4 regions of the Staphylococcus simiae genome follow, and region 4 is predicted to be linked to each of the others. Evidence: predicted binding sites of a transcription regulator. Region 4 holds the regulator's gene; each other region holds the start of a gene.
The links. The regulator Rex, encoded in region 4, represses fermentation and respiration genes when NADH is low (regulators of the CRP and FNR family bind a similar motif). The targets are predictions, from matches to a motif close to TTGTGAAATATTTCACAA.
Positions count from the first base shown of each region.

Region 1 (8,177 bases), 350 kb from region 4:
ACAGACAAGAAGAATTATTTGAACGCGTCATGGAAGCTAAAAAAGCAGTTGAAGAAGAACCTTGGAAAGCTATTACTAATGATGCAGAAGCAAGAAAAATCTTTGAAGTGGAGAAGGTGTAATTAATGGCTACAAAAGAAAAAGTGAAAGTAACTACATTGGATGAATTAACACCATTAATTGGTAAAAAGGTCTTTGTTGGAGATAAACAAATTGGTTTATTTTTAACTGAAAGTGGTAAAATTCACGCTATTCATAATGTGTGTCCGCATAAACAAGGTCCATTATCAGAAGGCACAGTAAGTGGTGAATACGTCTTTTGTCCACTTCATGATCAAAAAATTGATTTGAACACGGGTATTGTTCAAGAACCAGACGAAGGTTGCGTTGACGTTTATGAAGTTGAAGTTATAGACGGAGACGTATATGTATGTCTGTAACAGACTACGGTAAAGTATATTTGATAGGTGCTGGGCCTGGAAATCCTAATTATTTAACAAAAAAAGCGGAACGTTTAATACAACGAGCTGATATTATCTTAGTTGATCGTTTAGTAAATCCTCTTATCTTACAATATGCTAAGCCTAATGTAGAAGTTATAGATGTAGGAAAGAAACCTTACGCTAAACATATACAACAACAAAGTATTAATGAACAAATTATTGAAGCGGCACGACATCATCAGCTAGTTGTTAGGTTAAAAGGTGGCGACCCAGCCATCTTTGGTCGTGTACAAGAAGAAATTGATGCATTGAATGAATATGGCATTCAATTTGAAATTGTGCCTGGAGTAACATCGGCAAGTGCAGCAGTTGCTACGATGAATACTGGGTTAACGATGCGAACTATTGCTAAGAGTGTGACATTTTCAACAGGTCATTTTAAAGATTCTGAAGAAAATGAAGTTGATATTAGTAATTTGATTAATGGTGGTACACTAGCAATTTATATGGGAATTAAACGACTAAGTAAAATTATCGACCAAATTAAGCGCTATACCGATATAAATTACCCAATTGCAATCGTATTTAATGCATCATGCTTTAATGAATTTGTAGTAACAGGTTACTTAAGTAATATTATCCAACGTTTAGAACAACATCAGGTAGAGGCAAAGCCAGGAATTTGTATTATTGGTGATGTTGGAGAATATGTGGATTATTCTAGACAAACTTGGCCTGAACATCGACCATTTTATGTGATCAGTGGTGACCAGCAAGAAGCACTAGAAATTTGTGAATATTTATATGATAAAGGATTTGGCTGTATGATCAATCCTAATCAAACTAAACATATTGATTATCACCCATCACAACGTAAATTTTATCAAAATTTTATTAATGACCAACAAGATGTGATTTATATCTCAACATCACATTTTAAACAATCAATGGAACAGTGTATGTAGTCACTTTATAAACAATATAAGTAAGACTTTAATCATAGGTAACTGAATGACCTGTATTAAAGTCTTATTTTTTATATTTCGAAACACATGAGATATGTGAAGTGAAATGTCATGAAAATGTTGAAATTTTACAACAGGATAGGGAAAATCCCTAACCAATTAGGTAATTCCCTAATATTAATATTTTGTGAAAAAATATACAATCTAGTTAAAGGAAAAAACATCTTGATGAATTAAACAATTAATGGAATGAATATAGATCGTATTTGTACGTAGGAGGATAAAATAAATGGGAAAATTCGGATTAAATTTCTTTAAACCAACAGAAAAGTTTAATGGTAATTGGTCTGTTCTTGAATCTAAAAGTAGAGAATGGGAAAAAATGTATAGAGAGCGTTGGAGTCATGATAAGGAAGTAAGAACAACGCACGGTGTTAACTGTACTGGTTCATGTTCATGGAAAGTTTTTGTTAAAAATGGTGTGATTACATGGGAAAACCAACAAGTTGACTATCCAAGTTGTGGACCAGATATGCCCGAATATGAACCTAGGGGATGTCCTCGTGGTGCATCATTCTCTTGGTACGAATATAGTCCACTACGTGTTAAATATCCATACATTAGAGGTAAACTTTTAGATTTATGGAATGAAGCATTAGAGGAACAAAATGGTGATCGTATAGCTGCATGGGCTTCTATTGTTGAAAATGAAGATAAAGCCAAACAATATAAACAAGCACGTGGTATGGGTGGCCATGTACGTTCTACTTGGAAAGATGTCACAGAAATTATTGCAGCACAATTACTTTACACAATTAAAAAAGATGGTCCAGATAGAATTGCTGGTTTCACACCAATTCCTGCTATGTCGATGATTAGTTATGCAGCTGGTGCAAGATTTATCAATTTACTTGGTGGAGAAATGTTAAGTTTCTACGACTGGTATGCCGATTTACCACCAGCTTCACCACAAATTTGGGGTGAACAAACAGACGTGCCAGAATCAAGTGACTGGTATAACTCATCATACATTATTATGTGGGGGTCTAACGTTCCTTTAACACGTACACCTGATGCTCACTTTATGACTGAAGTACGTTATAAAGGTGCGAAAGTTATTTCTGTAGCACCAGACTATGCTGAAAATGTTAAGTTTGCAGATAATTGGTTAGCGCCAAACCCAGGTTCAGATGCAGCAATTGCACAAGGGATGACACATGTTATCTTGCAAGAACACTATGTCAATAAACCTAATGAACGTTTTATCAATTATGCTAAACAATATACTGATATGCCATTCGTTATTATGCTTGATGAAGATGAAAATGGTTATAAAGCAGGACGTTTCTTACGAGCAAGTGACTTAGGACAAGAAACTGAACAGAGCGAATGGAAACCAGTTATTTACGATACGATTAGTGAGTCATTAGTAGTTCCAAACGGTACTATGGGTCAACGTTGGGAAGAAGGTAAAAAATGGAATCTTAAATTAGAAACTGAAGACGGTTCTAAAATCAACCCAACATTATCAATGGCTGATGGTGAATATGATTTACAAACAATTCAATTCCCATATTTTGACAGCTTTGGAGATGGTATTTTCGAACGTCCAATTCCAACTAGAACATTAACATTAGCTGATGGCAAGGAAGTTCAAGTGACTACTATTTTCGATTTAATGGCAAGTCAGTATGGTGTACGTAGATTCAATCATGAATTGGAAGCTAAAGGCTATGATGATGCAGAATCTAAATATACACCAGGTTGGCAAGAAACTATTTCTGGTGTCAAAGCTAGCTTAGTTACTCAAGTAGGTAAAGAATTTGCTCAAAATGCGATTGATACAGAAGGTCGTTCAATGATTATCATGGGTGCAGGAATCAATCACTGGTTCAACTCAGATACGATTTATCGAGCAATTTTAAACTTAGTTATGTTATGTGGTTGCCAAGGTGTTAACGGCGGAGGCTGGGCACACTATGTAGGACAAGAAAAATGCCGTCCAATTGAAGGATGGAATACAATTTCATTTGCTAAAGATTGGCAAGGTCCACCACGTTTACAAAATGGTACAAGTTGGTTCTACTTCGCAACAGATCAATGGAAATATGAAGAATCAAACGTAGACAAATTAAAATCACCATTAGCTAATGAACTTAAACATCAACATCCTGCTGATTATAATGTCTTAGCAGCACGTCTTGGTTGGTTACCTTCTTATCCGCAGTTTAATAAAAATAGTTTATTATTTGCTGAAGAAGCAAAAGATGAAGGTATTGAATCAAATGAAGATATTTTAAAACGTGCAATTGAAGAAGTTAAAACAAAACAAACACAATTTTCTATAGAAGATCCAGATTTAAGAAAAAATCATCCTAAATCATTATTTATTTGGCGCTCAAACTTGATTTCAAGTTCAGCTAAAGGTCAAGAGTACTTTATGAAACATTTATTAGGTACAAAATCAGGATTATTAGCAAGCCCAAATGAAGACGATAAACCAGAAGAAATCCAATGGCGTGAAGAAACAACAGGTAAATTAGATTTAATGGTATCACTTGATTTTAGAATGACAGCAACACCGTTATATTCAGATATCGTATTACCAGCAGCAACTTGGTATGAAAAACATGACTTATCATCAACTGATATGCATCCATTTGTTCACCCATTCAATCCAGCAATTGACCCATTATGGGAATCACGCTCTGACTGGGACATCTTTAAAACATTGGCTAAATCAGTATCAGAAATGGCTAAAGATTATTTGCCTGGCACATTCAAAGATGTTGTCACTACGCCATTAAGTCATGATTCTAAACAAGAAATTTCAACACCATATGGTATCGTCAAAGATTGGTCTAAAGGTGAGGTTGAAGCAGTACCAGGACGTACAATGCCAAACTTTGCAATCGTTGAGCGAGACTTTACTAAAATTTACGACAAATACGTAACGTTAGGACCTAAATTAGAAACAGATAAATTAGGCGCACATGGTGTTAGCTTTGGTGTTAGCGAACAATACGAAGAACTGAAAAGTATGTTAGGTACATGGGGAGATACTAATGAAGATTCAGTGAGAACAGATCACCCACGTATTGATACAGCTCGTAATGTTGCAGACGCTATGTTAAATCTATCATCTGCGACAAACGGTAAATTATCTCAAAAATCATACGGAGATTTAGAAGAACAAACTGGTATGGAATTAAAAGATATTTCAAGTGAACGTGCAGCAGAAAAAATTACGTTCTTAAATATCACATCACAACCAAGAGAAGTTATTCCAACAGCTGTATTCCCAGGTTCTAATAAACAAGGACGTCGTTATTCTCCGTTTACAACAAACGTTGAACGCTTAGTACCATTTAGAACATTAACAGGTCGTCAAAGTTATTATGTTGACCATGAAGTATTCCAACAATTCGGTGAAAGCTTACCAGTTTATAAACCAACATTACCGCCAATGGTATTTGGTAACAAAGACAAAAAAATTAAAGGTGGAACTGATGCCTTAGTATTACGTTACTTAACACCACACGGTAAGTGGAATATCCACTCTATGTATCAAGACAATAAACATATGTTGACATTATTTAGAGGTGGTCCAACAGTTTGGATTTCAGATGAAGATGCAGCTAAACATGATATTAATGATAATGATTGGTTAGAAGTATATAACCGTAATGGTGTCGTAACTGCTAGAGCTGTTATTTCACACCGTATGCCTAAAGGGACAATGTTTATGTATCATGCTCAAGATAAACATATACAAACACCAGGTTCAGAAATTACTGATACTCGTGGTGGTTCACATAATGCACCAACGAGAATTCACTTAAAACCAACACAACTTGTTGGGGGATATGCACAAATTAGTTATCACTTTAACTACTATGGTCCAATTGGTAACCAAAGAGACTTATACGTAGCAGTTAGAAAAATGAAGGAGGTCAATTGGCTTGAAGATTAAAGCGCAGGTAGCAATGGTATTAAATTTAGATAAATGTATAGGGTGCCATACATGTAGTGTAACTTGTAAGAACACTTGGACGAATCGTCCAGGTGCAGAGTACATGTGGTTTAACAACGTTGAAACTAAGCCAGGTATGGGTTATCCAAAACGTTGGGAAGACCAAGAACACTATAAAGGTGGCTGGGTATTAAATAAAAGAGGTAAGTTAGAACTTAAATCAGGTAGTAGAATTTCTAAGATTGCTCTAGGTAAAATCTTCTACAACCCAGATATGCCTTTAATTAAAGATTATTATGAGCCATGGAACTACAACTATGAACATTTAACAACTGCTAAAGCTGGTAATCATTCTCCAGTAGCTAGAGCATATTCTGAAATTACTGGCGAAAATATTGAAATTGAATGGGGACCAAACTGGGAAGATGACCTAGCAGGTGGTCATGTAACTGGACCTAAAGACCCAAATATTCAAAAAATAGAAGAAGATATTAAATTCCAATTTGATGAAACATTTATGATGTATTTACCTCGTTTATGTGAACATTGCTTGAACCCAAGTTGCGTTGCTTCTTGTCCTTCAGGTGCAATGTATAAACGTGATGAAGATGGTATCGTACTTGTTGACCAAGATGCATGTCGTGGATGGCGTTACTGTATGACAGGTTGCCCATATAAAAAGGTTTACTTCAACTGGAAAACGAATAAAGCTGAAAAATGTACATTCTGTTTCCCAAGAATTGAAGCAGGTATGCCAACAGTTTGTTCAGAAACATGTACAGGTCGTATGAGATATTTAGGCGTATTATTATATGATGCTGATCGTGTGCATGAAGCGGCTTCAGCTACAGACGAAAAAGATCTGTATGAAAAACAATTAGATTTATTCTTAGATCCATTTGATGAAGAAGTGATTGCACAAGCTGAAAAAGATGGCATTGGATATGATTGGATTGAAGCAGCTCAAAATTCTCCAATTTATAAATTGGCAATTGAGTATAAATTAGCATTCCCATTACACCCAGAATTTAGAACTATGCCAATGGTTTGGTATTGTCCACCATTAAGTCCAATTATGAGTTACTTCGAAGGTAAAAATACAGATCAAAATCCTGACAGTATTTTCCCAGCAATTGAAGAAATGCGTTTACCAATAGAGTACTTAGCAAACTTATTTACAGCTGGTGACACACAACCTGTAAAAGAAGCATTGCAACGAATGGCGATGATGAGAAGTTATATGAGATCACAAGTGACAAACAAACCGTTTGATACATCTAGATTAGAAAGACTAGGCTTAACTGAACGTCAAACTAAAGATATGTATCGTTTATTAGGTATTGCAAAATACGAAGATCGTTTTGTCATCCCGACATCACATAAAGAAACATATCTAGACACTTATCATGCACAAGGTAGTGAAGGCTACGGTGGAGAACACTTTGGTGATAACTGTGAAGGTTGTGGTGTTCCAGTAGGCTCTGGAAAAACAGGACAAGAAATTTATAATGAGAATTTCTATGGAGGGATTTTCCGTGATTAATTTCGATAACCTAAAAGAATATCAAGAAAGTTTTGGCTATATGGCACAACAATTATGTTTCCCAGATAAGTTAACTTTCCATCCTGCTACATTTGAAGAAACAATTTCACAAGATCATCCAGGGTATGAAGATTTAGTGGCTTATCGAAGTGTAATGATGGAATTCTCTTTATCAGAAATTAAAGCAATATATACAGATACATTTGATTTTACAAAAAAAGCACCATTGCATATGACTTACAACAAATTTGATACACAAAAAGAACGTGGTCAAATGCTAGCAAAGTTAAAAGTATTATATGAAATGTTTGGACTAAAAATGGTAGATAATGAATTATCAGATTATCTACCGTTGATGCTCCAATTTTTACAAGTGGCAGATTGGCGTAATGATTCAAGAGCAGAAGAAAATATTCAATTGATCATTATGATTATTGAAGATGGCACATACGTCATGGCGAATGAGCTAGGTAAAGATAATAACCCATATGCCTATGTGATACAAGCACTTAGAAAAACATTGAAATCATGTTTGGAGTCACCAAAAGGAGTGAAACATCATGCTTAATCAATTTTTATGGGTTATTTATCCATATTTATGTTTGGCAATTTTCATTTTTGGACATCTTGTCCGTTATCGATATGACCAATTTTCATGGACAGCTAAGTCGAGCGAGTTAATTGAAAAGAAAAGATTGATGTGGGGTAGTTTATTATTCCATTTAGGTATCATTCCAGTTTTCTTTGGACATGTTGTAGGATTACTCATTCCAAAGAGTTGGATGGAAGCATTTGGCGTAACAGAACATCTATATCATATCGGAGCTGTGTATATTGGTAGTATCTTTGGTATAATTACGCTTATAGGTATGTTTTTATTAACAGCAAGACGTGTAACGACTAAAAGTATAAGAAGACTAAGTTCTGCTTCAGATATCTTTGTTAATTTCTTATTATTACTTATTGTATTTATGGGTTGCTATGCAACATTAGTGACGAATGCGCAACATCCTGAATTTAACTATAGAACGTCTTTATCAATTTGGTTTAGACAATTACTAATGTTTAAGCCTGATGCATCATTGATGAATAGTGTACCAATTGGTTTTAAAATACATGTTTTATTAGGCTTTACAATTATGGCATGTTGGCCATTTACAAGACTAGTTCATGTATGGAGTGTACCGTTATCATATATCAATCGTAGATATATCATTTATCGTAAGAATAAAGTGTAATATAAGAGGTGAAAG
Region 1 is NZ_CP071589.1:2,297,253-2,305,429, reverse strand. Features, by position in the region: gene nirB (nitrite reductase large subunit NirB) at 1-122, shown strand, start outside; gene nirD (nitrite reductase small subunit NirD) at 126-440, shown strand; gene cobA (uroporphyrinogen-III C-methyltransferase) at 431-1,408, shown strand; gene J3R86_RS10690 (nitrate reductase subunit alpha) at 1,698-5,381, shown strand; gene narH (nitrate reductase subunit beta) at 5,371-6,924, shown strand; gene narJ (nitrate reductase molybdenum cofactor assembly chaperone) at 6,917-7,492, shown strand; gene narI (respiratory nitrate reductase subunit gamma) at 7,485-8,162, shown strand.
Region 1: the regulator Rex is predicted to act here: its motif matches at 1,594-1,611, upstream of J3R86_RS10690 (nitrate reductase subunit alpha).

Region 2 (8,177 bases), 780 kb from region 4:
TTCTATACTAGTAGTTCCTATTTGGCCAGTTCGTATTGGCTTGATGATTCTTGTAGTGATACAAACTATCGCTTTATTTACTTTTGTCAAAACACTTCCTCAGACAAATAAGACAAAGGATTAATACCAGTGTCTATCCTTGAATATCGTTTACAACTTTTAACAATTCAAATAGTAAAACACCTTCGTATGATTGATTTTGTATTCAACTTCAACAATCTGACTTAACTTTACTTTTATGTGAGGTTGAGTCCATTTCAAATAGATCATACAGCGCGGAGTAGCACAGCAATCATTTTTCAAAAATTTATATCGCCCATGCACACTAACAAGACCCCACCAGGATGATAGGACAGTAATCATTGTCAAAAAATTTATGTCGTAAAGCCACCCTGACAAGGCTCGCAGGGATGATAAAGCAGTGATTTCTTAATAGTTCATCATACAGACAATTACTAACAATCACATCATATTACTTACAGCATACGTTCTGTCTTAGAATCCTTATATTACAAAAAATCTCGAGACCATCATTATTTATGATCATCTCGAGATAATTTCAAACTATACTATATCGTGTAATAATTCAGTCTAGCTATTAGCAATAAGTCATTATTGTTCATAATCATATGCTGTTTGGATAATACCTTTTAACTCACTGATTAACGGTTCTTTTGGATTAGCAGTCGTACATTGATCTTCAAATGCTAATTCTGCCATGCGATCAATTGTTGATGCTAGCACTTCTTCTGTGACACCTTGTGCTTTTAAATTCATATCAATACCTACTGAGCAACCTAAGTTATACACTGCTGTTGCCAATGCTTCGACTAATTCTTCAGTTGTTTGTCCTTCTAAACCTAAAAATCTAGCAATATCAGCATAATCTTTATCCGCTCTAAAGAAATCATATTTAGGGAATAAAGCGTGTTTTTGCGGGTCTTTAGCATTATAACGAATCACATGAGGTAATAAGATTGCATTGGTTCTACCATGTGGTATACCATACTCGCCGCCAATTTTATGCGCTATGGAGTGTGAAATACCTAAAAACGCATTAGCAAATGCCATTCCGGCCATTGTTGATGCATTATGCATTTTTTCACGTGACACTTTATCACCTTGATCCACTGACGATTTCAAGTAGTCAAATGTTAACTTAATCGCTTGTAAGCTTAATCCTCTTGTATAATCAGATGCCAAAACAGATACATATGATTCAATAGCATGTGTTAATACATCCATACCAGTATCTGCTGTTACACTTTTAGGTACACTCATTACAAATTGTGGATCAACAATAGCGATATCTGGTGTTAACGCATAATCTGCTAATGGATATTTCACATGTGTCTCACTATCAGTGATAACAGCAAATGGTGTTACTTCAGAACCTGTTCCTGAAGTAGTTGGTATACAAATAAGTTTAGCATGTTCTGGTTTGCCAATTTTATATGTTCGTTTACGAATATCTAAGAATTTTTGTTTCGCTCCAAAGAATGATGTTTCTGGATGCTCAAAGAACATCCACATTGCTTTAGCAGCATCCATTGCTGAGCCTCCACCAAGTGCAATGACAACATCTGGTTGGAAATCAATAAACATGTCTAATCCTTTGTAAACTGTATTTGTTGATGGATTTGGTTCAACATCACTAAATACTTTAATTTTCGGTTGTGGCACTCGACGTCTTAAGACACTTTCGACAGTATCCACATAACCAAATTTAACCATGCCTGGGTCAGTTACAATCATAACTTTGTCGATATGATCCATCTCTGTTAAATACATAATGGCATGTTCTTCAAAATATACTTTTGGAGGTAATTTAAACCATTGCATATTATTGCGACGTTTAGCAATTGTTTTAATATTTAATAAATCTACTGCACTCACATTATGTGACACTGAATTATGACCATAAGAACCACAACCTAATGTTAATGATGGAATTAATTCATTATACATATCTCCAATACCTCCAACAGCTGATGGCGTATTAACTAGTACACGACATGCTTTCATTGTTAACCCAAAGGCTTGTTGTAAATCACTATTTTCTGTGTGTATGACAGCAGTATGTCCTAAACCTCCAAATTGTAATGTTTGTTTACATATTTGAAAAGCATCATCGTGTGATTGTGCTTTAACCATCGCCAATACTGGAGATAATTTCTCACGAGATAACGGATAATCTGCTCCAACACCTTCAAGTTCTACAATTAATAACTTAGTATCCGTTGGCACTTTAATGCCTGCAAGCTCCGCAATGGCTACTGCTGATTTACCAACAATATCAGGTTTAACAGCTGTTTTATGATCATTCATTACAACATCTTCAAGTTGTTTCAATTCTTCTTGTTTAACAAAGTATGTACCATGTGATGTAAATTCATTCACTACGTCGGTGTAAACTTCTTTATCAACAACCATAACTTGTTCAGACGCACATATCATACCGTTATCAAATGTTTTAGAGCCAATAATATCATTAACCGCACGTTTAATATATGCTGTTTTTTCAATATAAGTCGGTACATTTCCTGGTCCAACACCTAAAGCAGGTTTCCCTGTTGAATATGCTGATTTCACCATGCCAGAACCACCAGTTGCTAATACTAATGCAATATCTTTATGATTCATCAGTTGCTTTGTTGCTTCGATAGAAGGTTCGTCAATCCATTGAATGCAATCTTGTGGAGCACCTGCTGCAATTGCTGCGTCTAAAATAACCTGAGCAGCTCGTTTAGATGATTGTTGTGCACTTGGGTGAAAAGCAAAAATGATTGGATTAGCTGTTTTAATGGCTATCATCGCTTTAAATATCGTTGTTGATGTTGGGTTAGTAGTTGGTGTAACACCACAGATAACACCAACTGGCTCGGCAACATAAGTTAAACCTTTCTGCTCATCTTCTCCTATAACACCGACCGTTTTATTATTTTTAATAGAATTCCAAATATATTCTGAAGCATATAAATTTTTAATTGCTTTATCTTCATATACGCCACGCCCAGTTTCTTCATACGCCATTTTTGCTAATGTCATGTGTTGATCTACAGCTGCTAGACTCATTTGATGTACAATATGGTCAATTTCTTGTTGTGATTTTTTAGATAATGCTTTTAAAGCTGCTTGACCTTTGGCAGCCAAAGCATTAATCATATTTGCTACTTGTTCTTCAGTCCCTCGTCGTTCTTTTTCTGATACAGTTCCCATATCAACCTCTCCTTTAACTTTGTGAATTATTTCACAAACATTATAGTATATGTTTTTTTAGATATAAAGAGATTTTGATAAAAAAATTTTAAAATTCGACTATTATTTGAACAATTAAAGTTTTTAAATTATAGTTTTACGCTAGGAAGTACTGCTGTGACTGACTTTGAGTGACATATTTGTTCCTTTATTTTCAAGATGACAATAAAAAACACTTTTCTTTGTTGTACATTGTAATTTAGGTCCTCAAACAAATCAGACTAAAAATCTTAATTATCTCTTATCCCAGCTTATACATTATAGTGTGAATTTATTATCAGATTTTTCTTTGCCGAGGACTCAATGCCCAACTTTTGAGTTTATAAAAATTATTTATTCATTTATCCTGTGTTGCATCCCTATCTCAGGAATATCGGCATCAAATTCTTTTATATTTTTATGATTTTAATTTGCATTTAATTAATCGGTTCTAAAAGTTAAAGAATCATAATTTACTAAACTATTTTTTAATACAAAAATAGCTATCTCCGTCGAGATAGCTCATCATTAATCGTCACATCTTATGCTGTATGAAACAACTGATTGTATATATAAGTAGTATACTCGGTTTATCATTTCATCTCACGTACTGTTAAATCAAGACGTTGCCCGATAAATGACTGTAATACATAGGCATCATGACTAATAATAATCATTTGAATATTACTTTGCTGTTGTAACATTTCAATCACTTTTTCTTCATTTATAACATCTAAATTAGTAGTCGCTTCATCTAAAATTAAAATATCCGGCTCACATATTAATGCTTTGGCAATCCATAGCCGCTGAAATTGTCCACCACTCAGTGTATCAACGCGTTGTTGTAATAGTGATTTTGATAACTGACATTGTTTCATTACGTTATTAATTCTCTGTTGAAAACCTTGTCGTTTAAAGCCAAAGTTTTTTAAAGGTGTAAGCAAAACCTGCCTTACTGTCTGTCTACCATTCAAGGTGTCACGTTGATACTGGGGAACATATTGAATATGTTTCATCCACTGTTTCGTAGTATACTCATTTCTTTCAATGCCGTTATAAAGCAATTGCCCACTATAATCCATATCAATACCAGCAATAATCTTAGCTAACGTAGACTTGCCACTACCACTTTGACCACAAATTAATATATGTTGTGCTGTCATCGTCACATTCAACTGCTCGATGATATTTTTGTCTTGTCCCCAAACCTTGGTTAGATTGTTAATTGTCAGCATAGTAGTAAGCCCTCCTGTTAGCTATATCAATGAGTTGTTGTGTATAGTCTTCTTTGGGTGCACTTAAGACATCCTTCACACTGCCACTTTCAATTATTTCACCACTTTTCATAATACTGACTTCAGTTGCATACTGACGAACGAGATTAAAATCATGAGTAATAAAAATAACTGTCATTTGTTGTTGTTTGACAATATCCATTAGATAATGCATAAAAACGTTACTATTTTTTATATCCAGTGCACTTGTTGGTTCATCTAATATTAATATTTTAGGGTGTCGAACCATTGCTAATACAAACGCAACACGTTGCGCCATACCACCGCTTAATTGAAATGGGTAACTGTTAAGCACTGTCTTAGGATTTGAAAAACCTAATTGTAGCAACAACGATTCTATTTGTTGTTGTTGCTGCACCTTTGATACTGATGACTGTATTGTCCGATACACTGCATTGAAATGTTTTTGTATCGTTACATTACTAAACATATTGCTATTAGCATCTTGAAATACTGCATCCGTTTCATTCAAATTGATACTGACATGTCCTTGATATTCTAATTGGGAATGTCGCATATTTAAAATTGTACGTACTAATAATGACTTGCCACTACCACTCTCACCAACAATAGCATGGAATTCACCAAATTTAACTGTCATTGACAATGATTTTAATAAGGCTTGATTATTGTTATAAATGGTTAATTGTTCAACTTCTACTGCATTGTTTATTGATTGATGTTGTTGTGAATCATTTGACATAAGTACGCATAACCTCCTAACAATAGCCCTGGAAAGAAAAATAGCCATGGTGCACTATTAAAAAAGCTTTTACCATCAAATAAGATTGTTCCAAGTTCTGGAGTTGGAGGTTTAATACCTAACCCTAAAAATGCCAAACCTGAAATACTCAGCATAATTTTACCGAAATCAGCTGATACCAATGCCAACACATTACTGGTTAAATTAGGAATAATGTGAAAGAACGTTGTTTGTATTTTAGAATATCCACTTAAAGGTGCATAAATAATAAATGGTTTTGTAATAATATCACGCGTCAGATTTCTAAAATAACGTAAGTATCGACCTAGCCAACCTATTGTCAAAGCAACCATTAAACCTACTATGGAGTCATTAACAAAAGTCAGCACAATTAATGCAATGATGAAGGATGGTATTACAAGTAACATATCAGCAATAAACATCATCATAACATCGATGAAACGCCCTACTATTCCAGAAATTAAGCCTAATAATAAACCTGTAACTACACTTAAAATAATAACTATAGCAGTTAACAAGAGTGTGACCGCACTTCCAATAATTAATCGTGATAATAAATCACGTCCTAATTGATCAGTACCTAGCAAATGATGCGTTAAACTAGGTGGTTGCAATTGTGCTGATGTGTTAATCATTACTGGATGATAGTATGTATAAAGCCATAAAATAGCTAATAATGCGATTGAAATGACATATAGTAATATACTTTTTATTGTTATCATTTCTCCACCCGCTTCCTTTACATATGACGTTGTTGACAACTTAATTTAGGATCATTTTTCAAAATAGCTAAGTCTCCAAGATAGTTAATAAGCATAATTGTTACAATGATGATAACTAAAATACCTTGAATTAATGGATAGTCTCGTTGATTAATAGCATTAATTAATAATTTACCTACACCCGACATACTAAAAATCACTTCTAAAATGACAATTTTCCCAAATAATTGAATAATAGTATTTACAGATATAGTCATAATTGGTGCAAATATTTCTTTAAATTGTGTATATAATCGATCTCGCAAGTGATAATTGCGTAAACACGCTAACTGATAAGCATCACTATCGACTGTTTTGCTGACTAAGTGCGCCACCAATAATATAATATGACAACCATCGACAAGCACAATCACTATGACTGGTAATATAAAGTGCTGCCAAGAATTACTACCAACAAAGGGTAAAACATGCCATTTAACACCGAAATAATAGATAGCTAATATAGCTAACCAATATTCAGGCATAGAAGTAATAAATTGACTAATACCTTTAACAAAATATGCCCAACGACGATGTGCATATATGCCTGTCAAATAACCTATGCTATAGCCTAAAGGTAACAAGATCACTGTTGACCATATTATTAGCTTTAATGTTGCGCTGATAGCATGACTGATTAATAACATCACACGTTCATGTGTGATAAAACTGTATCCTAAATCTAAAGTCAAAGCATGATAGACCCAATCAATATAGCGTAAGAAGATATTACGACTTAAACCAAGATGATGTTGTGCTTGATCAATATGTTGCTGCGTAATTGTAGTATATCCATGTCGTTGTAAGTATAAAATTGCAGGATTTCCTGACGTTTGTTCCACTAAAATAAAAATAATAAATGAACTAACAAGCATATATAGAACAAATTTAAGCGTTACTTTCCACATGTTAATCGTTAACTTTCAACTGCTTATAATCTATAGGTGCATCTGTTAATCCTGAGAATTTAAAGGATTTAATCTTATCAGATGTAACGAATGTTTCATTCGGATAAGCAATTGGTACTGCATAATATGAGCGATTGAAATGCTGGAATATATCATTGAATGCTTGGTGTTGTTCTCGTGGTGCTATTTTACTTGGGAAAGCATCTAACTGTTTAGATAGTGTCTCATCATTGGCTAAGACACCTGCTTTACCATCATTATTTTTGAAAACAGAATTCATAAAATTATACGGCATTAAGGCATCTGAATAAGTTCTATAAAAGATAAGATCATAATTTTTTTTAGTCCATAAAGTATCATAATAAGTCTGACTATCTAACATTTTGATGTTGACTTTAATACCTGCTTTTTTAAGTTGTTGTTGAACTTGTTGTGCTTGATCTTTCCAATTTGGAAATTCTGCAGTCTGAATAACTAGATTAAATGTTAATGGTTGTCCATCTTTTTCAAAGATACCTTTATTATTCTTTTCATATCCTTGTTGCTTGATTAATTTTTCAGCAGCTTTAACATTATATTCATGTTGTGGTTGGTTTTGAGAATTAACGAATTGAACGTCTTTTTGGAAGATACTTTGCATGTCTTTGGACGATAGTGCATTAGTATCTATACTTTTACTGATTGCTTCACGCATCTGTTGTGTTTTAAATAAAGCTTTATTAGGATTAAAGGCCATAAAGTGACTGACTGTACTTGGTTTATCCTCTACAGTTAATTGTTGTTGCTTCTTATCATAGTTAATTTGCTGATTTGATAACATACCTAGAGAGCCACCAGTAATATCGATAGAACCACTTTGAATGGCTGAATTTCTTGCATCTCCATCCTCAATATTTTGAAATATTAAATCATAGTTAAGCGGATGTTCATGATTGAAATATTTATTAGGTTTTAATGTCGTCTTTTCTTTGCCACTATGTTCAACGACAAAGGCACCTGTGCCAATAGCTTGTTTAAATTTACCATTAGCTTTCTCACCTTCAACTGAATGAGGACTCATAATACGTAACGGTCTAACTTGAGTTAATTCATTAAGCACTTGATTAGATGGCTGTTTAAGTCGAATTTCGACTGTTTGTTTGTCTTAAATAACCACTTTATCTAGTTGTTTCAACGTCTCTACTGTAGATTCTTTGTTGATAGTTTTTGCTCGTTCCAAAGAAAATTTCACTGCTTGTGCATCGAACTTTGA
Region 2 is NZ_CP071589.1:104,888-113,064, reverse strand. Features, by position in the region: gene J3R86_RS00480 (YbaN family protein) at 1-124, shown strand, start outside; gene adhE (bifunctional acetaldehyde-CoA/alcohol dehydrogenase) at 613-3,219, opposite strand; gene J3R86_RS00470 (ATP-binding cassette domain-containing protein) at 3,831-4,472, opposite strand; gene J3R86_RS00465 (ATP-binding cassette domain-containing protein) at 4,459-5,235, opposite strand; gene J3R86_RS00460 (ABC transporter permease) at 5,202-5,969, opposite strand; gene J3R86_RS00455 (ABC transporter permease) at 5,996-6,925, opposite strand; partial or broken gene J3R86_RS00450 (ABC transporter substrate-binding protein) at 6,927-8,177, opposite strand, start outside.
Region 2: the regulator Rex is predicted to act here: its motif matches at 3,239-3,256, upstream of adhE (bifunctional acetaldehyde-CoA/alcohol dehydrogenase).

Region 3 (8,177 bases), 880 kb from region 4:
ACGTGTCATGGAAAGTGTGACAAAGTTTATCGAAAAAGACCTTAAACTTATTGTAAATAGTGAAAAGAGCAAGGTAGGTTCTATCACACGTTTAAAGTTCTTGAGTTGTCTAATGACCAAAGTAAATGGCACTTATCGTTTCAGACCGACTATGGAAGCAAGAAGAAATTTAAAACGCACCTTAAGACGTCTAACGAAACGAAATAGACCAGGTGGAAATGATAATTTAATAATGTACACTTTTGACTGTTTAAGTATGTACAATCTGTAAAATTTAGAGATAATTTTATTGAGGTGAATAACAATGAAATTATCTTTAGATATAAATACAGATTATGAAGTTACAACTCTTTCAGATTTACCAAAATTAAAAATTGTTATGGAGAGCTTAAACATGAAAATTAATAAAAGTGAAATCGCAAGACAAATGAATGTAGATCGAAGAACAATAGATAAATATTTAAATGGCTTTAAACCTTCGGTTAATCGAAAAAAACAATCTAAAATTGATCCCTATTATGATTTAATAAAAGAATTGTTGTCTGAAGAATGTGAACAGAAATTCTTTTATAAACGCGTGTTATGGCAATACCTTAAAGATAATCATGGTCTAAATTGTGCGTATTCCACATTTAGAACATATATAAGAAAACATGATTTATTCAATAATTATTTTAAAAAAGGACGACAAAAGTCAACGCCTGTTGGAACAACTAGATTTGAAACAAAACCAGGTTGCCAAGCTCAATTTGATTGGAAGGAAGATATAAGATTTAAAACGAAGGATCATCAAGAGGTATCTTTAAATATTGGTGTTTTACTCCTGTCATATTCACGCTTCAAAATTATGCAAGTTACGATGAGTAAATCATTAGATGTATTACTTAATTTAATGGTTCAAGCTTTTGAATCTATTGAAGGTGTTCCAGAGGAACTTGTTACAGATAATATGAAAACAGTGATGAGTCAACCTAGGACTGAAACGTTTAGTGGACAAGTTAATCCTAAATTCAAACAATTCGCTGATGATTTTAATTTTAAAGTGAAGCCGTGTATAGCTGGTCGTCCTAGAACGAAAGGTAAAGTTGAATCCATTATGAAAATATTAGATGAAATTCATGCCTATCAAGGACAATTATACTTACATGAAATTCCACAATTTATTGACGAATTAAATGATCGTTTGAATTACTCAGTGCATAATGGGACAGGAAAAATACCAATTATTGAAGTAAAAAAAGAAAAGAGCTTCTTACAGCCATTACCCAATGTCCATGTAAGAAACTCATATAAAGTAGAACATAAATATTTGAAAGTCAATCGTTCGAATATGATTACATATCGCTCCAATCAGTACTCAGTTCCTGCTGAATACTATGGAAAAACGGTTGAAGTTCAAGTTTATGATCAACGTTTGTTTGTTTATTATAACACCAAATTAATCGTTGAGCATCCTATTACCCATCATAAATTAAATTATCAGCAACAACACTATTTAGAAACGCTAGCTGTCTCCTATGGAGACCATGATGATATTAATCAGCTGGCCTTAGATAATTTAAAAACGATAGGAGAGATGTATGATGAATAATATTACTAACTACCAACGTTTAAAAGATAATCTGTCATATCTAAAAATGAATCAAATGATTACTCATTTAGATGAAGTGATAGATTTTAGTATCACTAACGATTTATCATTTATTGATACTTTAATTAAATTGAGTGATTATGAAATCGCAGTTAAAGAAAAGAATATGATTGAATCAATGGTTAAGGTAGCAGCATTCCCTTTTAAAAAGGAACTGTGCGACTTTGACTTTTCATTCCAACCTAACGTCAATAAACAAGAAATCGTAGATTTTACTCATTTACGATTTATAGAAAACCATCAGAATATTGTCTTTTTAGGTCCAAGTGGTGTAGGTAAAACCCATTTAGCTACATCAATTGGTATGTCAGCAGCGAAAAAAAGAGTAAGTACGTATTTCATTAAATGTCATGATTTAATACAAAATTTGAAAAAATCTCAATTAGAGAATCGGTTAGAAAATAGACTCAAGCACTATAGTAAATATAAATTACTAATTATTGATGAAATAGGCTATTTACCTATTGATAGTGAAGATGCCAAACTCTTTTTCCAACTGATTGATTTAAGATATGAGAAGAAAAGTACCATTTTTACTACAAATATTAATTTCAATTTATGGAATGAAATATTTGAAGACCCTAAAATAGCTAATGCCATTTTAGATCGCATATTACATCACTCAAATGTCATAAAAATAACTGGGAAGTCTTATCGGTTAAAAGACCATTTTGTGAAAGTTGAAAAGACAGAATGACATTTTTGTACATTCTTAAACAATCATTTTTGTACATTCTTTTATTGACATTTACAACCAGGTACCTTTAAAGAGATTATATCAGAAATTAATCAAGTAACACGAGGGTGGATAAATTACTTTGGTAAAGGATTTATTACAGGTTTTGTAACGAAGTTACAATCATGGTTAAACCGACGCATTAGACAACTAATCCTCAAAAGATGGAAAAGAATAAAAACCAAATATAAGATGTTACGTAAGTATGGACTTGACCATAAGAGTGCAATGAAAATTGCCAATTCAAGAAAGAAATACTGGCGCTTATCATCAACGCATGAAGTTCATCGTGCACTTACAACAAAACGTCTCTACAAGTGGGGGTTAGAACCATTAACCCAACTCGCAGAGACGGCTTACGCAAGATATTGAACCGCCGAGTACGGAACCGTACGCTCGGTGGTGTGAGAGGACGGATAATCAAATAATGGTTATCCTCCTACTCGATGTTGAAATTAATTAGGTATAGAAAACGCAGAAAGTGTAAAGTTATTATAAAAATGTGAAATAAATCACAATTAATAATTGACCGTTATTTATATGCGTGTTACATTCTATATGTGAAATAAATCACAAAGTTTTATTTGATTATTAAATATGAAGGAATTAGTTAAAGTTAGAGGTGTTAATGGCACCTTAAAGATAATGAAATAGTAAACCATCAAAGGTTTAGACAACAATATTAAAGGGAGTTTTAAAAAATGAACCAATTTAAAGGAAATAAAGTAGTACTTATCGGAAATGGGGCAGTTGGATCTAGTTATGCATTTTCACTTGTTAACCAAAGTATCGTTGATGAATTAGTTATCATTGACTTAGATACTGAAAAAGTAAAAGGTGATGTGATGGATTTAAAACATGCAACACCTTATTCTCCAACAACCGTTCGTGTTAAAGCTGGTGAGTATAGTGATTGTCATGATGCAGATTTAGTTGTTATTTGTGCAGGAGCTGCTCAAAAACCAGGAGAAACACGTTTAGATCTAGTAAGTAAAAACTTGAAAATATTTAAATCTATTGTAGATGAAGTAATGGCATCTCAATTTGATGGTATTTTCTTAGTAGCTACAAATCCAGTTGATATTCTTTCTTATGCAACATGGAAATTCTCTGGATTGCCTAAAGAACGTGTTATAGGTTCAGGAACAATTTTAGATTCTGCACGTTTCAGATTATTATTAAGTGAAGAATTTGATGTGGCACCAAGTAGTGTTCACGCACAAATTATTGGTGAACACGGAGATACTGAATTAGCAGTATGGTCACATGCTAATATTGCGGGACAACCTCTAAAAGAAATTTTAGAAAAACACCCACAAGAAAAAGAAAAAGTGGCACAAATCTTTGTTCAAACTAGAGATGCCGCTTATGATATTATCAAAGCTAAAGGTGCCACATATTATGGTGTAGCTATGGGCTTAACAAGAATTACCGAAGCTATTTTTAGAAATGAAGACGCTGTATTAACAATTTCTGCTTTATTGGAAGGAGAATATGGTCAAGAAGATTTATATATTGGCGTACCTGCTGTCATCAATAGAGGTGGTATTCGTAATGTTGTAGAAACACCATTAAATGAAGAAGAACGCACTCAATTTGCGCACTCAGTACAGACACTCAAAGATATTATGTCAAAAGCTGACGAACTAAAATAATTAGAAAGTCGTCATCTACCAAGACTTAATATAAACCATACCCCATAATGAGAGACTATTTGATACACTGATGTATTTCAAATAGTCTCATTTTTATGTCAAAAATGACTTGCTAACAAACCAAGTTGATATAGTAAATTTTAGACGAAGTAACAAATTTTGAATTTGTTTTAGAGAAAATGACAATGCGTATCGTTATAATAACGTTTACAATAAATGTTAAAGGTGACATCAGTGATAAGGTTATGATGAACTATAGAATTTTATAATATTTAGGAAAGGTGTGTTGTAGTAATGTCGACAAAGATAATTATGGATTGTGATCCAGGGCATGATGATGCTATAGCCTTAATTTTAGCAGGAGCCGCAAACAGTACATTAGATATATTAGCAGTAACTACGGTTGCTGGAAATCAAGCAGTAGAGAAAAATACTACGAACGCGTTGAATGTGCTAGATATAATGGGACGTGATGATATTGATGTAGCAGTTGGAGCAAATCGACCGTTGATCAAAGAAGCAGCATTTGCAGCTGAAATACATGGTGAAAGTGGCTTAGATGGACCAACACTTCCAGATAAACCAGCTAAAGAACCACTTAAGCAAGCGGCTGCCGATGTTATTATTCATCATGTTACAACTAGTTCAGAGCCAGTGACTATCGTTGCGACGGGCCCTTTAACGAATGTCGCGACAGCATTAATTCGTCGACCTGACATTGCAGATAATATAGCTTCTATCACTCTAATGGGCGGTGGTACGTTTGGTAATTGGACACCTACAGCAGAATTTAATATATGGGTAGATGCAGAAGCTGCAAAACGTGTTTTTGAGAGTGGTATACGTATCAATGTCTTTGGCTTAGACGTCACACACCAAGTCTTAGCAACTGATCAAGTGATTGAGCGCTTTAGTCATATAGATAACGATGTTGCACAATTTGTCGTAGAATTATTACGCTTTTTCAAATCAACTTATAAAAAATTTTTTGATATGGACGGCGGACCTATTCATGATGCATGTACAATTTTATATTTATTGCATCCAGAAGTATTTACAATGCAACATGTGAATATTGATATAGAACATCAAAGTGACTTAACTTATGGCACCATGTCAGTAGATTTAAATCGTGTTACTGGTAAAGCTGCGAATGCTTATTTTGCAACTGAGGTTGATGTGGAGCAAGTATGGAATATTATGGAAGAAGCGTTACAGACATACGATAAACAATAACATAATAAAATAATGACTGGATGACAGCTTGGAACGAGTGATGTTTCGAGCTGTTGTTCTGTTTGTACAATTTGATTCTATGGCGGGTCATGTTGGCAAGGTGATTGCCTATGTATCTTGATAGATGTATTGTCTTGATTAATAAATGACATTAACTATAGATAGTCATTATGAATACTGCTAAAATAGGTTTGTTTTGATTATAAGAAAAAATTAGTTGTTTATATGGAATGTACATATAAATATAAAAATTTGAAAGGAGCAAATATGAACAACAAAATAAAAAATGAATGGTTTAAAGACCCTAAGACCAATATATTAGCAGGTATCGTCGTTGCACTAGCATTAATACCAGAAGCGATTGCCTTTTCTATCATTGCAGGCGTGGATCCGATGATTGGTTTATATGCTTCTTTCATTATTGCAGTCGTTAGTGCCTTTGTAGGTGGAAGACCAGCTATGATATCAGCAGCAACCGGTGCGGTAGCGTTAATTGTGACACCACTAGTTAAAGACTACGGTCTGGATTATTTAATTGCTGCGACTATTTTAATGGGAGTCATTCAATTAATACTAGGCATATTTAAAGTGGGGCAACTTATTAAATTTATCCCCAATTCTGTCATGATTGGTTTCGTCAATGCCTTAGCAATTATGATATTTATGGCACAAATTGAACATATTTTTGGTATTTCAATAGATACATATATTTATGTCATAGTAACCTTACTTATTATTTATGTATTGCCACGTTATTTTACAGCTATTCCCGCACCATTAATCGCGATTATCATATTGACCATTGTATCCATGACAACAGGTTCTAATGTACATACTGTAGGCGATTTAGGTGATATTAAACGTACATTACCGCAATTAGTTATTCCTAATGTGCCTTTTAATCTGGATACCTTAAAAATTATTTTACCTTATTCTGCGTCAATGGCTATTGTCGGCTTAGTTGAAAGTTTATTAACTTCAAAATTAATAGATACGGTCACAGATACATCAAGTAATAAAAATAGAGAATCACGTGGTCAAGGAATTGCTAATATTTTTTCCGGTATGTTTGGTGCTATGGGTGGGTGTGCCATGATTGGCCAATCGATGATTAATGTGCGTTCTGGAGCTACTACAAGATTATCAACATTGACAGCAGGTACAGTCTTGATGTTTATGATTATTGTGTTAGGAAACTTTGTCGTTCAAATTCCTATGCCAATCTTAGCTAGTATTATGGTAATGGTGTCAGTAGGAACATTTGATTGGAAGTCATTTAAATATTTAGTTAAAGCGCCTAAGACAGATGCTATAGTGATGTTATTGACTGTCATCATCGTACTTGCAACACATAATTTAGCTATAGGTGTGGTGATTGGTGTTATTTTAAGTGCTTTATTCTTTGCTACGAAAATTTCACATATAAAAGTGGATAAACATGTAGAAGGTATGGATATATACTATTACTTGAGAGGACCAGTATTCTTTGCATCAGTTGAATCGATAATGAAGCAAATCGATATACATGAACAAGATCGTACAATCACACTTGATTTTCAACAAGCAAAATTGTGGGATGATTCAGCAGTCAATGCAATAGATACTTTAGTGGATAAATTAAAACTTCAACACAACACAGTTTATGTCATCAACTTAGATGAACACAGTCAAAGTATGATTAAAAAGTTAAGCACCATAGATGAAGCCTCTATATTATAAAGTCACATAACAACTTCAACGTATAAATACAAAGCTAGCAGAAGGATTACCCTAATCCCTCGCTAGCTTTTTTGTTGTTTTGTAGATTGATTTTAGCCAGTAGTACCTTCGTGTACGATTTTAATTGTTTCATTAATATGCAAGTTGGAATCTACGACACGACTTTTAAAAGAATTATATCTGCCTCGCTTCCCCAAACAATACTAATCTACCTAAGATTTATTAAAGACATCTCCATAGACGAAGTCATCGTCTTTTCTTAACGTGAAGTAACCAAAAATGCCAGCGATACAAATGATGATGGCAATAACGAAAAATGTTGGTTGATAGCCAAGATGGTCTCTTAAGATACCGAGTGGGCTAGATAATATGACTTGACCGATTTGTGCAGAGACATTGTAGCCAATCATGTAAATAACTGCAGATAATTTTGTATCAAAATGTAATGTAATATAACGGAACATAGGTAAGACAAAAAATGGTATTTCTAAAGCTTGAAACATTTTAATCACTGAAGCACTGTACGGACTTGAAATGATACTAGATACCCCAATACGTATAAACATAATTGATACACCAATCAATATCGTTCGTTTGACTCCAATTTTGTGCATAATTAATGGAACAACACCCATCATTATAGCTTCGAAAAATACTTGAATTGAATTAATTGTGCCGTATGCTTTATGGCCTAAACTAGCAGATGAAAATAAGTCAGTATAAAATTCAGGAAACATTTGTTGTTCAAAAATGGTATAAAACGACCAAGAAAACATAGTGAAAATAATAATTTTCCAAATATCTTTAACTTTTAATAAAAAAAGCATCGATGTTATAGACGGAACCGGTTCCATATAACCTGAACTATTCCCCGAATCATTACTTGTTTGTGGCACGGTTTTCCATAACGAAAGAACAAGTAAGAGTACTAGACCAAGGACAGAACCTAACCAGAAATTTAAGTAAGGATTAATATTAAAAATAAAACCAGCGATGAGTGCCACGATAGCATAGCCAAATGTGCCCCAAGCACGAGCTTGACCATAATTAAAGTGGTAAGTTCGACTCATTTTTTCACTAACAGCTTCGAATAAACCTATAGCCGCTAAAAATCCACTTGATAAGAATATAGAACCAACAGCGATAGCGAGCCCAAATGTATGTTGAATTAAAGGAACAA
Region 3 is NZ_CP071589.1:202,442-210,618, forward strand. Features, by position in the region: partial or broken gene ltrA (group II intron reverse transcriptase/maturase) at 1-214, shown strand, start outside; gene istA (IS21 family transposase) at 305-1,591, shown strand; gene istB (IS21-like element helper ATPase IstB) at 1,584-2,348, shown strand; partial or broken gene J3R86_RS12265 (group II intron maturase-specific domain-containing protein) at 2,403-2,759, shown strand; gene J3R86_RS00845 (L-lactate dehydrogenase) at 3,089-4,042, shown strand; gene J3R86_RS00850 (nucleoside hydrolase) at 4,337-5,278, shown strand; gene J3R86_RS00855 (SulP family inorganic anion transporter) at 5,546-6,997, shown strand; gene J3R86_RS00860 (oligosaccharide MFS transporter) at 7,210-8,177, opposite strand, start outside.
Region 3: the regulator Rex is predicted to act here: its motif matches at 2,888-2,905, upstream of J3R86_RS00845 (L-lactate dehydrogenase).

Region 4 (8,177 bases):
TAACATTTATTGTGACGCTATAAGGTGCATGTTCTTTATTTAATAACTGTTGAATTTCTTCAATCGCACGTTGTCCCGCTTCAAAATAATTGAAATGTACCGTTTTAATTGAAGGCGATACCAACTGTGTCATAGGATCTCCACCAAAACCATAAACTTGTTGTGGTTTAAGTTGCGTATCGTTATCCGAACAATATTTATATATAGCTAATGCTATCGTATCTGTAGCGCCGACAATTGCATCAGCATGACTAATATGTTGCAGTTTTTCTGACACATCTAACTTTGCATCCATATAGTTAAACACTGTTTCGTGAATGCGTGGTTTAATATGATATTCTTGTAATTTATCTAATAATCCATTTTTTCTATTTATACCTATGGCAATATCATTTTCACTAACACTAAACACTTCTACATCTTTATAACCTTGTTGACCTATCCATTCGCCAACAATTTGCCCAGCCATATAATCATTATGAATAATACTATGTAATAATTCATGTTGCTGTCCTACAATAACAACTGGAATATCAATTTTTTGAATGGCCTCTATATGTTGATCTGTGATATCAGTTGCCATTAAGACAATACCATCAACTTTACTTCGTGCAAATGTTTCTAACGCTGTGATTTCAGCATTAATATCCAATCCAGTATAGTTCAATAATAATTGTGATTGGAATTTTTGACATTGCATTGCTAAACCTTTAACCGTCTCGTCAACAGCAAATGAATTCATTCTTGGGATGATAGCACCAATGAGGTGAGTTTGTTTAGCTCTCAAACTTTGTGCAAATTGATTTGGCTGATAGTCGTTATCTGCAATAATTTTGGTTAGTTTTTCACTCGTTTCTTTACTAACTGAGCCATTATTTAAAAATCTTGAAACTGTACTTTTAGATACTCCTGCAATTCTTGCAATGTCTGAAATCGTCTTCATTTTTATCACCTGTCATTTTTTGTAGCACTTATGTATATTTTAGCATATCTGTAACCGCTTTAAGTAACTTTTTATGTTAGCTTTGTTAATTCTAACCTTAAAAGAGATTCCAATGACTTAACAATAGAATCTCTTAATCATTATTATTTTTACTACTATGCTTTAGGTAATCATCATCTTTTAATATGACGATTAAAGCGATTTAACTCTCCATAAAAATAGGCGTGCTCACCATGTACAATTTTGTCCAAACCAATTTGTGTTTCTTCTTTAGTTACTGATAATGGAGCAAATAATTTTATAGTCCGTGCAATCACATAAGTCATAATAATACTAAACATAATTACTGCACTTACACATAAAATTTGTACGCCTAATACATGTATATTTCCTGAATAAAGAAAGCCATTTTCAATATCAGGATTAGCTTTGTTACTTTGAAATACTGCTGTTAATATAGCACCAATAATGCCTCCCACACCATGTATACCAAAAGCATCTAAAGCATCATTATACTTTAATTTAACTTTGATATAATTTACAACAACATAACAACTAGCACCGCCAATGACGGCCATAATGATAGCACTCAAGTAACTTACATAACCAGCAGCTGGTGTAATGACTACTAATCCAGCTAATACACCTAATAATAAACCAAGTAAACTCGTTGTATGTTTAAATAAATATTCCAACAGTAACCATCCAAAGGCTCCAGCACTTGCTGCAAGTACTGTATTCGTAAAAGCAAGCATAGCGATATGATCAAATGTAAAAGCACTACCAACATTAAAACCATACCAACCTACCCATACGAAAATGCCTCCAATCAAAGTAATAATCAAATTATGTGGCGTTGGTATATCATTTTTCTCATGATTACCTATCATTATTGCCAGTACTAATCCAGAAACCCCTGAAGTAATATGGACGACTGTACCACCAGCAAAATCGAGCACGCCTAACTTATTAATCCAACCTCCGCCCCATACCCAGTGAGCTACAGGGCTATATACTAAAGCTGTCCAAATGACTACAAAGATGAGATACGGTATAAACTTCATTTTCTCAGCTATTGAACCGGATAAAATTGAAATCGCAATTGTGCAGAACATCATTTGAAACAACATAAATAATGCTAAAGGTACATGAGGACTAATTTCTTTATCAATGTTAAAACCTACATGATCAAGTCCCAAGAAATCTAAATTACCAAACCACAAATTACCATGACCAAAACTTATAGTAAATCCTACAGTTATCCAAACAAATGTCACTAAGATAATTGCAGCCATACTTTGCATCACTGTATTTAAGGCATTTTTAGATTGAACTAACCCACCGTAAAATAAACTTAACCCTGGAGTCATCAACCAAACTAATAATGTACATAAAAATAAAAAAATTGTATCACTAATATGCATACTTATCACTCCCTTATTGTCATAATAATCTGACAATTTAAAAAGAGCAAAAATCGGTCAATAAATGTAACCTATCATGTCATATTTTCTAACAAAAAAATGCCTCAGCAGTGACATGCATCATCACTTGTTGAGGCATTATTAGTATTACAGCTGTATTTTATTTATGCTTTTTCAATCGTTATCGTCCATGATGCATCATCTAATTGTTCATAGTTAGTTACTGGATATCCATTTTCAGCTGCCCAATTAGGAATAGCTTCTGTTGCTTGCGTACAATCAAAATCGATTTTTAATTCGTCACCTATTTCTAAAGTTGTCATCTTCTTTTGCGCTTCAATTAGTGGAAATGGACAAACCATACCGACTGTCCCAAGTTCATATAACATTTAAATAACCTCCTAAATTGTTTGTGTTTGACTAATCGTTTGTCTCTGTTGTTTGTTTATCTGTTTCATAGGTCTAATAAATATAAAGTAACTTATTGTCCATACACCTAATATCATTGATCCTAAAGCAATCCATCCTTGCCAAGACATTGTCGCAGTTTCTACTAAACCATTACCAATCGAACACCCACCAGCAACAGATGCCCCAAAGCCCATGCAGATACCTCCAATTGCGCTATTCTTAATTGTTGTTCTATCCGGTAAGCGCCACTTAAACTCTCTAGCTCCTCTTGCAGCAATATATGAACCGATAAAGATTCCTAAAACAAGTAAGACACCCCAATCAATAAATTGTCGGTCTCCAGATATCAAAAAATGAATTAAGTTCGCAGATGGCGTAGTTATACCTAATCCATATGGGCGTCCTGTTGACGCACTCATTGGCCACGCAATTAAAGCAATCACTCCCACTGCGATTGCAGCAACAAACGGGTGATATCTTTTTTCAAATAAATAATGTCTTAATCCTGAAAAGCGTTGTTGCAACTTTGGTACAGCCATTTTAGGTTTAGGTCGTTTTAACGTTTTGATTATAAGAAATACTGTAATAATAGTTAATAACATTACGAGTATCCATATAGGAATACCTGTTGTTTGAGAGATATCACTATTAACATTAGTAGATTGATTAATAAATGTCATCACTGGTAATAATATACCAGTTTTGGTTATTGCTGCTGTGAAGGCATAAAGTACCAAGGCTATCCAACTACCGATGAGTCCCTCTCCTGCACGGTACCATGTTCCTGTGGCACATCCTCCTGCCAATACAATACCTATGCCAAAGATAAATGATCCAATGATCGTACCAACAACCGGAAAACTATGTGTTGGTATTGTAATCAATCCTAGTCGAGTCAATAATAATAATCCTATACTTTGAATTGTGATAGCGATAAGTAAAGCATAAAACATTTTATTACTTTTCTGCACATACATATCACGAAATCCGCCTGCTAAGCAAAAGCGTGTTCTCTGCATTACAAAACCTAATAAAACACCAACAATAAGTCCACTAACAATTGTCCAAATCATTCAACCACCCTTTTCCGATATGTTTACTAAGTATTATAATTGAATAAATTTATGTTTTCAACCTGAGATCATGTTTATTCGAGTTAATTTAGAAATTACATTGATGATACTAGATATGATAAATCTCATAAATATATGATTCATAACTGTTTATCATGATTCTCTTATGTTAAAACTAATAGATTGGATATAGCTGGAAATAACGTTTGTATGTTCCAAAGATCATCGTCACACTCAACATCAATTTACGCTAAATATCTTTTGGACCTATTTTACAAGTTGATATAGACTCAATTACATTCGACAGTCATAAACGATAATAAACTAGCATTGATAACTAATAAATTCTAATAAAAAAAGCAATGTCCTTCATATTTATATGATGAACACTGCTTATTTAAACAATTCTTTAATAGTCTATGTTATTCACTATAATTTTTCATAAAAAATAATAATGATTGTAATTCAATACCTAAATCAATTTGGTGTACTTGAACATCTGCTGGCGTATTAATGCGACCAGGCGTAAAGTTTAAAATGCCTTTCACACCAGATGCAACTATCTGATCTGCCACTTTTTGTGCAACTCTTTCAGGCGTTGTTAAAATAACTACATCGATATCTTGTTGTTTCAATGTTGATTCTAGTTCACTATTATCTTTAATAACAACATTACCAATTTTTTGACCTATCACATCTTTTTTAACATCAAAAGCTTCCGTAATAGTCATTTCATCATGTATAGAAAAGTTATATGTAAGTAGTGCTTTCCCCAGATTTCCGACACCAACGATAGCAATCTTAATTATATCGCTCTCACTTAATTCCGATTTAAAAAATTCTAATAAACTATCAATATTATATCCATAACCTTTTTTACCTAATTCGCCAAAATAAGAGAAATCGCGACGAATTGTAGCCGAGTCAATTTGTAACGCTTCGCTAATCGCTTTGGAGTTTACACGATCAACGCCTTTAGATTTTAATGTGCTAACAAATCTATAGTATAGTGGTAAACGTTTTAAAGTTGCTCGAGGAATTTTAACTTGGTCAGTCATTCGTTATTTCCTCCTTAGAGTTTGAAAGAACTTCTATTTCTGTATTCAAACGATGTAGAGCGTGAATGCAAAATTATTAATAAACAAACAATTGATTGCAATGAATACTTAAATATTATACATTATTAATTTTTAAAAATAAATATCTTAGTTTCAAGTATAGTTCTAATACTGTAAAATAGAAAGTAATGTATTCATTTCTTATCATACTATATTTATGAAATATGTTGACTATAGACGAAAGGTGACGATTGAATGATACTTTTACAACTTAATCATATAGCAAAATCATTCGATGGTGAAGATATTTTTACTGATGTTGATTTTGAAGTCAAAACAGATGAACGTATCGGTATTGTTGGTAGAAATGGTGCTGGTAAATCAACATTAATGAAAATTATTGCTGGTGTAGAGGGCTATGATACTGGTACTATCTCCAAAATTAAAAATTTAAAAATTGGCTATTTAACTCAACAAATGACGTTAAATTCAAATGCCACAGTGTTTGAAGAAATGTCAAAACCATTTAACCATATTAAAAATATGGAACAATTGATTAAACAAGAGACTGATTGGTTAGCACAACATGCCAACGACTATGATACCACTGAATATAGTGAACATATGGAACGCTATGAGTCTTTGACAAACCAATTTGAACAATTAGAAGGATATCAATATGAAAGTAAAATAAAGACAGTATTACATGGTTTAAATTTCACTGAAGAAGATTTTGACAAACCGATTAACGATTTTAGTGGTGGTCAAAAAACTCGATTATCATTGGCTCAAATGCTGCTAAATGAACCTGACTTATTATTATTAGATGAACCTACTAACCACTTAGATTTAGAAACAACTAAATGGTTAGAAGATTATTTAAGGTATTTCAAAGGTGCTATTGTCATAATCAGTCATGACCGTTACTTTTTAGATAAAATTGTTACTCAAATTTATGACGTTGCCCTTGGTGGTGTTAAAAAATACATTGGTAACTACGATCAGTTTATTGCTCAACGTGATCAATACTATCACAAGCGCATGCAAGAATATGAGCGTCAACAAGATGAAATCAAACGTTTAGAAACATTTGTTGATAAAAACATTACACGTGCTTCGACAAGCGGTATGGCTAAAAGTCGCCGTAAAATGTTGAAAAAAATGGAACGTATTGATAAACCAATGTTAGATGCCAAAAGTGCTAACATCCAATTCGGCTTTGATCGGAACACTGGTAACGACGTCATGCATATTAAACACTTAGAAATTGGTTATAGCTCACCTATCACTAAACCGATTAATATTGAAGTGTCTAAAGGTGATCATATTGCTATTATCGGACCAAATGGTATAGGTAAATCAACATTAATTAAAACAATTGCTGGCTTACAACAACAACTCGGTGGCGACATTAATTTCGGTGCTAACTTAAAAATCGGCTATTATGATCAAAAACAAGCTGAATTTAAATCTAATAAGACAATTTTAGACTATGTATGGGATCAATATCGTGACATGAATGAAAAAGATATTCGCGCTGTCTTAAGTCGATTCTTATTCGTGCAAGATGATGTCAAAAAAATAATTAATGATTTATCTGGTGGCGAAAAAGCGAGATTGCAACTTGCGCTTTTAATGTTACAACGTGATAATGTCTTAATATTAGACGAACCTACCAATCATTTAGATATTGACTCAAAAGAAATGTTGGAACAAGCTTTACAATATTTTGAAGGTACCATACTCTTTGTGTCTCACGATCGTTATTTCATTAATCAACTCGCTAATAAAGTGTTCGATTTAACCGCTGATGGTGGTACGATGTATCTAGGTAATTATCAATACTATATCGAAAAAATTGAAGAACGAGATGCTTTACAAGCTCAAAGTGATGCACAAAATAATGACCATCACCTGGAACATACAACGATTAATAAAGAATCTTCTTACCATAGTCAAAAGGAACAACGCCGTCTTCAAAGAAAATTAGAAAGACAAATTTCTGACTGTGAATCATTAATAGAATCACTAGAGGCTGACATTGAAACTATCGATCAACAATTAACACAACCCGAAATTTTTAATGCCCCACAAAAAGCCAATGAACTAGCTATGCAAAAGTCTGATAGCGAACAAAAATTAGAACAAGCAATGATAGAGTGGGAAGAATTACAACAAAAATTATAATTTTACTTGAACTCTTATTGTGTTATATACACAATTTAGAGTTCTTTTTTTACAGATTTTTAAAATTTTTATTCACATTATAAATACTGTAATTGTGGCTATCCACAGAGTTATCCTAGTTATCCACAGGTAATATCCCACTAATTTTATCTTGTTTTTTTACTTTTCCAATGATTATCCACATAAAAACAGCAGATATGTATAACTTATCCACAAGTTGTTAACTATTTGTTGATAAGTACGCATGTTCCCTATTGACACAGAATTACTTTAAGTATGTTGTTGTAGTTAATAATTTATGAAATAATATTATTATTAATTGTTATTTACATTTTTCACATTAATTATTTTTTATTAGTTTTCGATGCTATTAAACTTACTTTTAATAATTTGAATATTCACTACATATCAATTTAATTAAGGAGTTCATCATGAATCATAACCATACTTTTGTTCTATTTTTAATCGCTATTATATTATTAACTATTATTGTAGGAGTTACTAGCCGCTTAATTAGTCGTAAACGTTTATTTAATGACTTGGAAAATTTATGGCGTACCATTTCGCCTATTGAAACATTTATCAGGCCTAATGCAAGATTTAATTCAGAATATCAACTAAAGAAAAATGATTATAACAGTCATCAACTTATTGATGACAAAACTTGGTCAGATTTAAATATGTCTGACATTTTTCATATGATGAATTACAATTTTACTGCTATTGGTGAAATGAGATTATATGCTACTTTACGCGGCATGTATAAACTTAATAATCAAACATTGTTATCATTATTTAAGAACAATAAAGCGTTTAGACAGCAAGTTGCATATCGTTTAGCATTAATAGGTAAAACGGTATATCCAAAATTTCCAGATCAAATTACATATATTAGTAGTAACTTCCTACTAATGTTATGTCCGTTATTACCGGTTATCACCGCATTAATCATCTTTGTTAATGCACAACTTGGTTTATTATTATTGTTAGCTAGTTGTATTGTTAATATCATTCTATCCTCAACCTTAAAACGTTCTTATGACGATGACTTGAAATCAATGTTTTATATTTCTAATGTTCT
Region 4 is NZ_CP071589.1:1,943,502-1,951,678, forward strand. Features, by position in the region: gene J3R86_RS08940 (LacI family DNA-binding transcriptional regulator) at 1-943, opposite strand, end outside; gene J3R86_RS08945 (ammonium transporter) at 1,117-2,367, opposite strand; gene J3R86_RS08950 (sulfurtransferase TusA family protein) at 2,532-2,756, opposite strand; gene J3R86_RS08955 (YeeE/YedE family protein) at 2,769-3,848, opposite strand; gene J3R86_RS08960 (redox-sensing transcriptional repressor Rex) at 4,274-4,909, opposite strand; gene abc-f (ribosomal protection-like ABC-F family protein) at 5,165-7,096, shown strand; gene J3R86_RS08970 (MutS-related protein) at 7,528-8,177, shown strand, end outside.